3 regions of the Halobacillus sp. SY10 genome follow, and region 3 is predicted to be linked to each of the others. Evidence: riboswitches for the same ligand, from Rfam matches in the RefSeq annotation. Region 3 holds a riboswitch; each other region holds the start of a gene.
The links. A riboswitch is a leader RNA that binds a small molecule or an ion and turns the genes downstream of it on or off. The one in region 3 is predicted to bind S-adenosylmethionine.
Positions count from the first base shown of each region.

Region 1 (4,226 bases), 1.0 Mb from region 3:
CATCATCTTGCTGGACATCGCAATGCAGCTGGTGTTCTTTGACATGTTGCAGGAGCGTCCCGCCGACCGAATGGACGATCGCTTTCGGCAGCCCCGTCGTTCCTGATGTATATAAAATATATAAGGTGTGGTCAAAAGGCACGGGTTCGAACGACGGCTCTACTGCATCATTGTTGCAAAGCTCATCCCAGGAGAGAGACTGGAGTCCTTCTATAGAAGTTTCGCCTCCGAACGTGACGAGTGCAGATAGTCCATCCAAGTGCTCTGTCGTCTGTTTGATTTTGTCCACGATATCGAATGATTTCTGCTTATATTGATAAGAGGTTGCAGCAAATAATACCTTCGGCTTCACCTGACCAATGCGATCGACGATTCCTTTCGTGCCGAAGTCAGGGGAACAGGAGGTCCAGGTTGCCCCGAGTGAAGTGGTTGCAAGTAAAGCGACCAACCCTTGGATATCGTTCGTCGTGACTCCGGCGACACAATCGCCTTTTTGCACACCTAACTGTTTTAACCCTTCCTGGGCTTTAGCTACGGATTGCCTCAATTCTTCTAAAGTAATGCTTCGATGAACCCCTGTCTCATTCGCTTCATAGGCCACGGTCCGATCAAGAGAACCGCGCAGGAGGTTTTCGGAGAAATTCAACCGTGCTTCCGGAAACCATGTACTATCAGGCATCGAAGGTCCAGGGATAAACACACGGTCACCCTTCTCTCCGATAATTCCTGAATAATCCCAAACGGCTGACCAAAATTCAGAAAGGTGGGAAACGGACCAGCGATGGAACCGTTCATATGGAAAAAGCGGCTGACCGGTAGATTCAGCAAAAGCTTTGATATGTGATTGTTCTATTCTTTCGCTCGTTGGTTCCCAAAGATAAGGGGAACGCTGAGCTGTAATCGATGTAGTCATTGGATTTGTCTCCTTTCGAGTCATGAATGAGGAACGTCAATGAAGAGGGCCATGCCCTGTCCGCCACCGCCGCAAAGGGAAGCGATGCCTTTTCCTCCGCCACGTCGTTTGAGTTCATGGGCAAGAGTCAAAACAAGTCGGAATCCAGTGCCACCTAAAGGGTGACCAAGAGCGATCGCACCACCGTTAACATTGACGCGGTCATAATCGATATCAAGATCCCGGCAGCTGGCGATCACCACACTGGCAAACGCTTCATTGATTTCAAACAGATCGATATCGTCCGTCGTCAATTGATGTCTGTCTAATAATTCTTGGATGGCTTGCGATGGTTTCGTTTGTAAACTTGGATCTGGCCCGGCAATTTCGGACCAATCGATGATTTCCGCCAACGGATCCTGACCGAGTGATTCTGCTTTCTCTTTCGTGGTAACGATCCCAACGCTTGCCCCGTCTGTCATTTGAGAAGCATTGCCTGCCGTAATCGTGCCTTCGTTGGAAAAGGCGGGGGAGAGGTTGGATAACTTCTCTACTGTCGTTCCTTTGCGTACGCCTTCATCTTTTTCAAGCAAACATGAAAAAGGAGCGATTTCCGGCTGCAGCCATCCCTTTTCTTGAGCCTCTGTTGCTCGCTGCTGGGAAAGAGCGGCATATTCATCCTGTTCCTCTCGACTGATTTCATAGGAGCGGTTTTTCTCATCGGTAAGTGCACCCATCGATACATCCGTTAAGGCGCACCATAAACCGTCGTTTAGTAAGGTGTCTTTCAGCATGCTATGACCGAGTCCTGAAGAAGCCCGTACAGGAGCGGTGTGAGGTGCGTTCGTCATCGAGTCGAATCCGCCGACGACGTATAATTCTCCTTCATTCAATTGCAGTCTTCGGGAAGCATCTGCGATGGTAGCGATCCCGCCTAAGCAGACATTGTTCAATGTGATGGCAGGTGTATCGATCTCCACCCCTGCCTTATAAGCGACTTGCCTGGCAGGATTTTGGCCGCCCCCAGCCTGGATCACTTGGGCAAGCAGCACACCATCCGCCTGTTTGGCTATCGGATTTTTCTCAATTAACGCGTTTAACGCGTGCGATCCAAGTTCTGTTGCGGATTTCTTTTTCAAGGCCCCTTTCCATTTACCGAACGGGGTTCGAATGCCATCTAAAAGTACGATACTCATCTATGTAGCCACTCCTTTTTTAAAAATAGAAAGAGCCCTCTTCACAAAAATAAGAAGAGGGCTCTTGGCTCTTCTTATCTTCCAGGATCATCTCCTGCAGGAATTAGCACCTTTTCAAGCGGTTGCTTGATGGTTGCCGGGCGTCAACGGGCCAGTCCCTCTGCCTCTCTGGATAAGAAATAAGTATTCAATTGGAAAATATAAAGCCTCTCTATCAGTGATAGAGAGGCTAGAGATTATGTAAATCTCTTATCTTCCTGAGCGTTCACTCAGTAGGATTTGGCACCATGCTATGAATATAGCGGTTGCCGGGTTTCACAGGGCCAGTCCCTCCACCTCTCTGGATAAGATGTTCTTTCGTTATTTGGTTAAGTGCCATGTTAGCAAGGCAAAGCGCAGGTGTCAATAAATTTTGTAGAAAAGTGTGAAAATTTATTTTATTTAGCGTATGCTCTCAAACGTATGAGAAAACAAATAGATAGCTTAACAGCAGTGGTTTTCACTAGTATTTCGTATCTTTTTAGGTTATAAATGTGTTTATGTTTTTGAAGACTTATGTTTTGATTACCACCTAGGTTTACTCATAATTGCAAAGTCGTTTTTTCTAGGAGGAGCAGGAATTTGGATCAATAGTGTAGTAAATATTTAGTACAAGAATTTAACTCTTGTCATCCTCGCTATTACTAACAGTCAAAAGAACCTGACAAGAGAGTTTAGAAGTGAGGAAAGATATCAAATAAGGGGGCATACACATGGCAGAAGTATCTTCGATGAAGCAGGCCGTTGATGTTTTACTTAAAAAGGGATTATCCAAGCGGGACATCCTAACCAATGTAGATAACAGCCATTTCCCGTTTGAAGATGAAGAAGTTGTGATGACCTTTATTGATCTACAAATTGAGTGTTCCTCTGATGATGAATTTGGCAAGTTGGTGGAGTATTTATATGGATTTAATGATAAGCAATAATTGTTTTGTTCGTTCAACTCTTAAATTATATTAACTCTAGGCGGAAAAAAACTAGGAGGAAAGCGCAGCTCTTTTGTTTAGTAAAGAGCTGCGTTATTTTTAGTTAAGTAGTTCTAAGAGATTATTATATGAATAGGTAGATCATCACACTCTTATTAACAAATAATTAGTGATTGAAACGTTACAAGTTGATAACGCGCAAGCCTACGTTTTTATAGCACTTACCTTACGGATTTGATTTAAATTTTTCATACATAAATTGAGATGTTTTGTTATGCTTTTTGGAATTACCATCATATCATTAACTATTTCATAAAAAAGGCAGGTTATCCATTTGTGGATAACCTGCCTTTTTTATAGTTTCAAGCCGCTCCTGCTCTTAAACCGGCGTAATAACGTATGACTTTCTACACGGGTAATTCCTTCTAATGCGTATAATTCATTATTAATAAAAGATTCAAGCTCTTTGAAGTCTTTGACGAGCACATGCATATGTAAGGTGCTTGGTCCTGTCATTTGATAGCAACTGGCGACATAAGGATTGTTCGCGAGGTTTTCGGCTACCTCAACGAGGGATCGGGGCTCACAGTCGACTTCGAAAAAAGCAGAAACTTGTTTACCGACTTTTTCACTGTTGACCACAGCTGTAAACTTTTCAATTATGCCACAGTCAATCAGCTGGTTGACGCGTGAACGAACAGCAACACGGGATAAATCGAGAGTTTTCCCAATCTCCGTATAGGAAAGGCGTCCATCCTCAATCAATAATTCCAGTATTTTTTTATCTACTTCATCAATCTTCATCGAAGCGTCTTCCTGCATAACTTCCACCTCACTTCTCGACTAAAGCTCAGCCTTCAAAAATTTTACCACTAAAATAGTCCCCATTCAAACAAAGCAGGGAGAACCCGTAGAGAAAATAAAAAATTCCAATAATTTTGTCATTTGGGGTTTTAATTTTCTGAATATTGGATTATACTCAACTACAACGAAAAACCGTTTGTTAATTAAAAATCCGTTTTTGATTAACTTTCGAAATCTGTGAATGGTTATTCATTATTTTGCGGAGGGTTTTCGAAGTCGATCGCTTTCAAGTGATTTATTAAAAGAGGAGGGATGAAATGCTTGGTTTAATTGTGAAACGGATACTTCAATTGGTTTTATTACTGT
Region 1 is NZ_CP174345.1:3,598,111-3,602,336, reverse strand. Features, by position in the region: gene ACJA3J_RS18355 (acetoacetate--CoA ligase) at 1-913, opposite strand, end outside; gene ACJA3J_RS18350 (acetyl-CoA C-acyltransferase) at 934-2,088, opposite strand; SAM riboswitch class I at 2,160-2,267, opposite strand; SAM riboswitch class I at 2,335-2,439, opposite strand; gene ACJA3J_RS18345 (hypothetical protein) at 2,841-3,056, shown strand; gene ACJA3J_RS18340 (Lrp/AsnC family transcriptional regulator) at 3,411-3,860, opposite strand; gene nikB (nickel ABC transporter permease) at 4,178-4,226, shown strand, end outside.
Region 1: it holds a riboswitch for S-adenosylmethionine, as region 3 does, so the genes downstream of both, ACJA3J_RS18350 (acetyl-CoA C-acyltransferase) here and ACJA3J_RS01775 (PLP-dependent aspartate aminotransferase family protein) in region 3, are expected to answer to the same signal.

Region 2 (4,226 bases), 1.4 Mb from region 3:
GGTACAACAGCACCGTCATATTCTTCTTTGATGAAGTTTACGATCTCTTCAGAACGAAGAACTTCTACAAGCGTATTTAACGCTTCATTGTCTTTATCTTCACTATTAGCAGCAACGACGTTCACATAAGGAGAGTCAGACTCCTCGAGAATAATTGAATCTTCGCTGGGAGACAGGCCAGCCTCAATAGCATAGTTTGTATTAATCGCTACAAGCACGTTTTCTTCACGTTGGTAAACTTGTGGAAGGTTAGCTGCATCTACTCCCGTATCAAATTCGATGTTTTTAGGATTTTCTACAATATCCTGTACAGTAGCATCCACTTTATCCACACTTTCATCCAATTTGATTAGTCCCTCTTTCTCTAAGAGCGAAAGGACTCGACCATGAGTGGATACAGAACGACTCATGACTAGCTGCGTACCTTCTTCAACTTCTTCCAGGTTTTCATATTTTTGAGAATAAACTCCGATAGGCTCAATATGGATCCCACCAAGATTTGCAAAGTCATACCCTTTCTCTTCCTCTTGGGTCTCCATATAAGGGATCGTTTGGAAGTAGTTAGCGTCAATACGACCTTCATCTAAATCTTGGTTCGGTAAAATGTAATCCTGATATTCTTCAATCTTTAATGTGATTCCTTCTTCTTCAAGCATAGGTTTTGCTTTCTCGAGAACTTCAGCATGTGGAACACTGGTAGCTCCTACCTTAATCTCCTTTGTTCCACCTTCTTCACCTTCAGATCCTGATGCATTTTCTTCCTCATTCGATGACCCGCAAGCTGCGAGAACAAGGATAAGCAATACAGCGATTAAACTCGTCCATAGTTTTTTCATTATTCATTCTCTCCCTTTTATTTATTTTATCTTTTATCCAATTTTCGTGAGATGGCATCTCCGATGAATTGGAAAATAAACACAATTAAAATGATTAAAATAGTACAAATGAATACAACATCAAAGTTACTTCTTTGGAACCCATAAAAATAAGCGAAATCGCCAAGACCGCCAGATCCGATTGCACCGGCTACGGCGGTGTATCCAATCAATGCGATAGCTGTTACGGTTATCCCAGATATGAGAGCTGGCATCGATTCCGGAAGCAATACTTTAAAAATGATGGTCGAGTATTTAGCTCCCATAGATTTTGCTGCTTCCACGACACCTTTATCGACTTCTTTCAATGCAATTTCCACCAACCGGGCATAGAATGGCGCTCCACCAATAATCAGGGCAGGCAATGCTGCTTGTGGCCCTCGAATGGTGCCCAGCAGAAAATCAGTAAACGGGAACAATAATAAAATGAGAATAATAAACGGAATTGCTCTGAATATGTTAACAATGGAAGCAGTAATCCAATTCAACGTTTTGTTCTCCCAAAGACCCCCAGGTCCGGTCAAATAAAGGAGAAGACCCAAAAGCAAACCTAAAACGAATGTCCCAGCGACAGAAACCAGCGTCATATACAAGGTTTCATTTGTAGCTGTAATCATGTCTTCCATTCTTACGTTCGGGAACCATTCATTAAACATGTGGATTCACCTCCACTTCAACAGATGTTGATTCAATATATTCAATGGCACGCTCGACTTCTTTTTCGTCTCCATCAAATTGAACAAACATTGTTCCATATGCACCCTTTTGTGTTTGGGTAATCTTTCCATGTAGAATGTTGACGTCTAATTCAAACTTCCTTGATAAATCACTGATCAGTGCCTGATTTGTACTTTCTCCGACAAAGTGAAGGCGTATAATTTCTCCAGACCGGTAATTATCTTTGATCAATTGCAAGGAGGTTTCTTTTTCTGGATCTCCCATCACTTGATCCACAAACTTCTTCGTGACTGGTTTTTGAGGATGAAGAAAAACGTCCAACACTTCCCCTTGTTCAACAATTTTACCTTCTTCCATAACCGCCACCTGATGACAGATTTTGCGAATGACGTGCATTTCATGTGTGATCAGAACGATTGTAAGGCCAAGCTTTTCGTTAATATCCACAAGAAGATCAAGAATCGAATCCGTGGTCTCAGGGTCCAACGCGGATGTGGCCTCATCACATAAAAGAACTTTCGGATTGTTTGCAAGCGCTCTGGCTATTCCCACTCTTTGCTTTTGTCCACCGCTCAATTGGGATGGATAAGAACCTCCCCGGCCTTTCAACCCGACCAATTCAATTAATTCATCGACACGTTTTTGCCTTTCTGCTTTAGGGATCCCGGCAATTTCCAGTGGAAAAGCGATATTATCATGAACGGTACGTGACCAAAGTAAATTGAAATGCTGGAAAATCATTCCTATTTCTTGTCTGGCCAACCTTAATTTTCCTTTGCTTAATGAAGTAAGTTCCTGCTCATCGACAAGAATGCTTCCTTCTGTGGGATCTTCCAAACGGTTCAGTAAGCGAATAAATGTACTTTTACCGGCCCCACTATATCCGATCACTCCATAAATTTCCCCTTTGTTAATATTAAGACTTAAATCATCCACTGCTCGTACATCCTGATCTTTCGTGTGGAATATCTTTGATAGTCCTTTAATTGTAATCATGCTGCTTTCCCTCCACTTCAAAAAAAGCCACTCTGTAATGAGAACAGAGTGGCTTTTTTAATCATACCTAAAAATCTGTTCTCTCATCTGTCAAAGCTTAATACTTTGCAGGAATTGGCACCTGAGCAAAACAGTGTTGCCGGTTGCCGGGCATCATCGGGCCAGTCCCTCCGCCACTCTGGATAAGAGATTTTAATTTATTAAATTACTATCGCTTTAATTCGTTTAAGTAGTACAATAATGGATTGTAGCACCGTAAGAATTTTGTGTCAACTCATAAACAGATTGTTCAGAAAAATAAAGTCGATCAAAACTAAAGAAATGATTACATCTTCCATACAAAAACATCGAATATTCACTCGATTGACACAATAAAAAAATCCCTTCTTTAATAGAAGAGATTCATCGCTTTTACATTTCTCATCTATCAAAGTCAAAGACTTCGCAGGATTTAGCACCGTGCAGTTTACCTGCCGGTTGCCGGGCATCGTCGGGCCAGTCCCTCCGCCACTCTGGATAAGTGAAGATGTCGATATGAAATTAATAATTATGTTAGCATGGGAAATATATAAGCGTCAATCCATAACCTTCGCCTGATAAAAAGGAGAATGACATTGAGTAAACAAGCCCCTTTATTTGAACTACCTTACATCCACAACCACTCTTCCATTTATAAACTTGAAGAGGACTTAGGGAAAGTTATTGTCTTGACCTTCTGGGCTTCCTGGTGTCCAGATTGTGGGAAAGACTTACCTATGAAAGAACAACTTTTCAAAACGATGGACCATGACAAAGTAAAAATGATGACGATCAATGTAACTGGAAGGGAACGGAAAATTGAGGAAGGCATCGAATTCAAGGAAAAGTTTTTAACACAACCAACTCTTTCTGACGAAGGACGATACGTCTATGACTTGTACAATTGTGATGGCGTTCCTTCCACCATCATCATTAATCAACAAGGAGAGATCCATGCGAATTTTGGCGATCAGTCCTCCTTTTTAGATATTGTAAGCAAATTAGGAGAAATCGTATGATATTCATAACAAAAAGACAGCAAAGACTCCGGAAAGTCTTTGCTGTCTTTTTCATTATCGAACTCTTCCACATTACATATAAGTTTTTTAGAGAATTTTTAAATTCTACAGTAGTGGTCATTTCCTGGGAAATACATACACTATTCAACAAAACCCACCACTTTCTCATACATATAGGAGACAGAATGAAAAGCATAAATCTTTTCCTCTACCTCCCCGCCCCTCGTAACCAGCAGACATGGAACACTTTTAATCTTAAAATGCTGCATCCATTTAGGGTGCAGAGAAGCATTCATTTCCTTAAAAACTTCTCGATCAAATACAGACTCCAGTGTTGTGAGCATTTGACGCGCTAGGTGACAAGTTGCACAAAAAGGGCTATGAACGAAGGTGAGGGTCGTTTGTGGAGATTCGAAGAACTTCTTTACTTCTGTTGTTTTTATTTCCTCCACAGCCATCCTCCTATATTAAATAGATCGACTTTACATTGAAATGTCTACTGAGTAAGGCTCTTGCCAATTCAGGTTCCGGCGTAGCTGCTACTTCCCTGAAAGCCTTATCTATGTAGATATGCTCAGCGTGAGGAAGCTCTTCCATCAATTGTTTTCTTAATTTGTAGCCAGAGTCATCTTCATCCACT
Region 2 is NZ_CP174345.1:3,225,373-3,229,598, forward strand. Features, by position in the region: gene ACJA3J_RS16545 (MetQ/NlpA family ABC transporter substrate-binding protein) at 1-836, opposite strand, end outside; gene ACJA3J_RS16550 (methionine ABC transporter permease) at 863-1,531, opposite strand; gene ACJA3J_RS16555 (methionine ABC transporter ATP-binding protein) at 1,524-2,549, opposite strand; SAM riboswitch class I at 2,630-2,738, opposite strand; SAM riboswitch class I at 2,967-3,072, opposite strand; gene ACJA3J_RS16560 (TlpA family protein disulfide reductase) at 3,164-3,586, shown strand; gene ACJA3J_RS16565 (thioredoxin family protein) at 3,727-4,044, opposite strand; gene ACJA3J_RS16570 (toprim domain-containing protein) at 4,049-4,226, opposite strand, start outside.
Region 2: it holds a riboswitch for S-adenosylmethionine, as region 3 does, so the genes downstream of both, ACJA3J_RS16555 (methionine ABC transporter ATP-binding protein) here and ACJA3J_RS01775 (PLP-dependent aspartate aminotransferase family protein) in region 3, are expected to answer to the same signal.

Region 3 (4,226 bases):
TCGCAACCGCTGGGCCTCTTTATACGTACAACGGTTATGGACCACTTCAAGCCCTGCTTCACTTGCGATTTGGGCCGCCTTCGGTGCGATGACACCTTCTTGCAGCCAGAAAACGTCCGGCCGGATTTCCGCTGCTTCCTTAGCAATTTCAATGGCTGCTTCCGGACTGCGGAACACTTGCACGACATCAACTTTGAATGGGATCGATCTTAGGTCTGGATACGCCTTCTCTCCAAGCACTTCCGTTTCTCTTGGATTTACAGGGACGATTTGATAACCCAGCCTCTGCATTTTTCTCGCTAGACGATGGCTCGGACGTGAAGGCTTCCCGCTCAATCCGACGACCGCCAAACGTTTTGGACGCGTTTCCCCATCTTCTTCGGTTTTAGAGGAGCTTAAGGCCCACTTGATGACACCTTCATCATTTTCGGTGATCGCTGTTTGTTCCGGCGCTCTTCCTGTCGCTTTCGCAATGGCACGATCAAGATCATTAATCAAATCCTTGCTCGACTCAAGTCCAATGGATAAGCGGATTAATTCTTCCGTCACTCCACTTGCAGCAAGATCTTCGACAGACAATTGCTGGTGTGTCGTTGATGCAGGGTGGATGATCAATGATTTGGCATCTCCAACGTTTGCTACATGGGACCAGAGCGATATATTATTGATCACTTGTCTTCCGGCTTCCCGTCCACCTTTGATGCCAAAGTTTACGATCGAACCATACCCTCCATTAAGGTAACGGTTGGCTAGTTCATGGGCTGGATGTGTAGGGAGCCCTGGATACGATACCCATTTCACATCAGGATGACCTTGTAAGTATTCTGCAATTTCCTGGGCGTTGTCTCCGTGACGGGCGACACGCAAATGCAGCGTCTCTAACCCTTGTAACAACAAGAAAGCATTCTGCGGGCTCAAACACGATCCAAAATCCCGAAGCAGCTGGACACGCAGTTTCGTAATATAAGCAAGCGTTCCGAAGTCGGCGGTATAAACGATTCCGTTGTAACTACTATCAGGCTCTGTGAAAACCGGATACTTGCCGTTTCCCCAGTTAAACTGTCCTCCGTCTACGACCACTCCTCCAATGGCCGTCCCGTGGCCCCCGATCCACTTCGTCGCGGAGTGGATAACGATGTCGGCTCCGTGCTCAATCGGCCGGCATGTATAAGGGGTCGCGAATGTGTTGTCGATTAGAAGTGGAAGGTCATGATCATGCGCGATGGCCGCTACCTTTTCAATATCCAGCACGTGCAAGCTTGGATTTCCGATCGTTTCAGCGAAGACAGCTTTCGTTCGATCTGTAATCGCTTTTCGGAAGTTTTCCGGCTCCTCCGGGTCGACAAAATGGACTTTAATGCCATATCGCGGTAAAGTGTTAGCGAATAAATTATAGGTCCCGCCATAAAGGTTCGACGCGGCAACGACTTCGTCTCCAGATCCTGCGATGTTCAGAATGGATAGAGCAATGGCTGACATTCCGGAAGCTGTCGCAACAGAAGCGACTCCTCCCTCCAAGAGGGCCATCCTTTTTTCAAAAACATCGACGGTCGGATTTCCGATTCGGGAATAGATATTTCCCGGCTCGTCAAGCGCAAAAAGGCTCTGGGCATGTTCTGTGTCGTGGAAAACATAGGAAGTCGTTTGGTAAATCGGCACCGCACGAGATCCTGTGGTCGGATCCGGGGACTGCCCTCCGTGTAAAGAAATCGTATCTACATCATAGCTTTCAAATGAATTAGTCATGATTCGTTCCTCCTCGTAAAGGTTTCTATTCTTATAGATATAGTTGGCTTTGTGCATACAAAATGTCCATGGAACTTTCTTCCGAACAGCAAAAAACCCTCTTCCAAATAAGAAGAGGGTTTGTCATTTCGTTTCCTCCTCTTATCTACCAGACCTTTTAGATCTGTAGGACTTGGCACCTTTTCAAACCGATGTTTGAAGGTTGCCGGGCTTCACAGGGCCTATTCCCTCAGCCTCTCTTGATAAGAGATGTATGCAGTTAATTGATCATGTTGTGAATTATAACGGATAACAAACAGAAAAGTCAATCATTTTAGAAAATTCAACTTTTAGAATCTACAATCGCTTTTTTCAGCTGTTCTATGATATCTTCATGATCTTCGATTCCGATTGACAGTCGAATCACATAATCATTGATGCCGATCTTCTCGCGCTCCTCATCCGATAACGCACGATGGGACGTACGTACAGGATAAGAAACCGTCGTTTCGACTCCTGCCAACGTAGGGGCGATTTTCACCCAACCGAGCGATCGAAAAAACGCCTCTATGTCAATCGAATCATTAAGCTCGATGGTCACAATGGCACCGTTCCCTCTTTCCGATACCTTTTCGGGATAATAGACGGTACGGACGGCATCATGCTCATCCAGGACTTTTGCTACCTGCTTTGCATTGTATGATTGTTTCTTCATTCTAAGACCTAACGTTTTGGCCCCTCGTTGAGTCAGCCATGCTTCAAATGGGCTGAGATTTGCACCAAATGTGACAATCTTCTGGGTAGCAGCCTGAACCAATTCCTCACTCCCGACCAGCACACCACACGTCACGTCACTGTGCCCACCAATATACTTCGTCCCACTATGTACGACAAGGTCGACGCCACGCGTGTACGGCTGCAATAAGTATGGGGTCGCGAACGTATTATCAACCATCGATTTCACATTCTTTTTGCGAGCAAGAGCGACGAGGCCTTCAAGATCTTCCACCCGTAAAAAAGGATTTGAAATCGATTCCGTATAAAGCAGCTTCGTTTTGTCTGTGATCGCCTCTGAAACCTCCTCCAGATTTGAAAAAGAAACCATCGTTACATCAATCCCGAACGTGGGCAGCTCTTTGGTGATCAGCTTGTGTGAACCTCCGTAAACATCCTCTGCGGCAACGATATGATCCCCGGGTTTTGCAACTGCGAGAATGCCGGCAAGGATGGCTGACATTCCGGATGAAGACGCTACTCCGGCTGGTGCTTCTTCCAGTTCAGCAACGGTTCCAGCAAGTTCATCAGTATTGGGGTTACGCTCTCTCGTATATAAATAAGGGCTGTTTCCCTCATAATAACTTTCCAAGTGATCCAAATCTTTGAATGTAAAGGCGGACGTCTGGTAAATCGGTGTACTCTTGCTATTCGGTACAAGACTTTGATCCGCCTTATGGTGGACTATTTTCGTATCAAAAGATGTATTCGTCATCGTTCGTCTCCTCTCTCTATCACTTAATCAGAAATTATATAGAACAAGTTGGAATATTGTCAAAGTTTTGCGACATATTCTCGAATCGCTTGGAAAACATACCGCTCATATCCTTTTTCATGTGGGACAAGATTTTTACGATTCACTTCTTTTTCTTCACCATTAAGAATAGAGACCCCCTTCACGCTCCGTGGTATATCCATCAAACCTTCCATATCTTCCAGTGGCACAGAAACGATGTCCTTCACCTCTTCTCCAATCGTAAAGGTCTTGTCATTTGTCCATGGTAAGAGGTAAATACGGCAAATTTCCCGGTCTACGCGAACCCCTTCCTTCAGTTCCTCCTTGTAATCGCCTTGAGGGATTAAATCTCCAGGCACAACCGTCAAACCGACTTCCTCATCAATTTCCCGGACACCAGCCAGAAGTACATCCTCCCCCGCTTCTACATGTCCCGCAGCGGTAATATCAAACAAGCTCGGGAAGTCCTTCTTGTGATCAGCTCTTTGTTGAAGCAATAAATGGATCGTTTCACCTTCCTTGTGGAACATCCAACAATGGAACGTTTCGTGCCAATCCCCGTCCAAATGCACCTTCTCCCTTTCTTTTATTCCAATTGGCTGCTCATTTTCATTATAAATGGTTAGCATTTCTGCCATAAGAATCCCCCTATACTCCAAATCCATTTGAATCGCTCTTCCTTTAATAGAAAGCATACTTGAAATAGACCTTCCCTGCATAAAGAAAATGCTCAGAGCCTGATACTCTGAGCATGGGTCGACCGTATGCTTTCTTGCTAAAATGAATACCGTCCAAAAGAAGTCACGGATCATGGACGGTTTTTTAAGAATGGTAAATTTGATCACTCATGTTAATTGTGTACAAGACTTGCCGGTACAGGTTTACTGAAGTAATAGCCTTGATATTCATAACAGCCTTTTTGTTTTAAGTAAGCAATATGTTCACTTGTTTCCACACCTTCAGCAATGACTTGCAGGCCGAGACTTTTCGC
Region 3 is NZ_CP174345.1:327,091-331,316, reverse strand. Features, by position in the region: gene ACJA3J_RS01775 (PLP-dependent aspartate aminotransferase family protein) at 1-1,746, opposite strand, end outside; SAM riboswitch class I at 1,885-1,995, opposite strand; gene ACJA3J_RS01770 (trans-sulfuration enzyme family protein) at 2,069-3,214, opposite strand; gene ACJA3J_RS01765 (NUDIX domain-containing protein) at 3,274-3,873, opposite strand; gene ACJA3J_RS01760 (EAL domain-containing protein) at 4,086-4,226, opposite strand, start outside.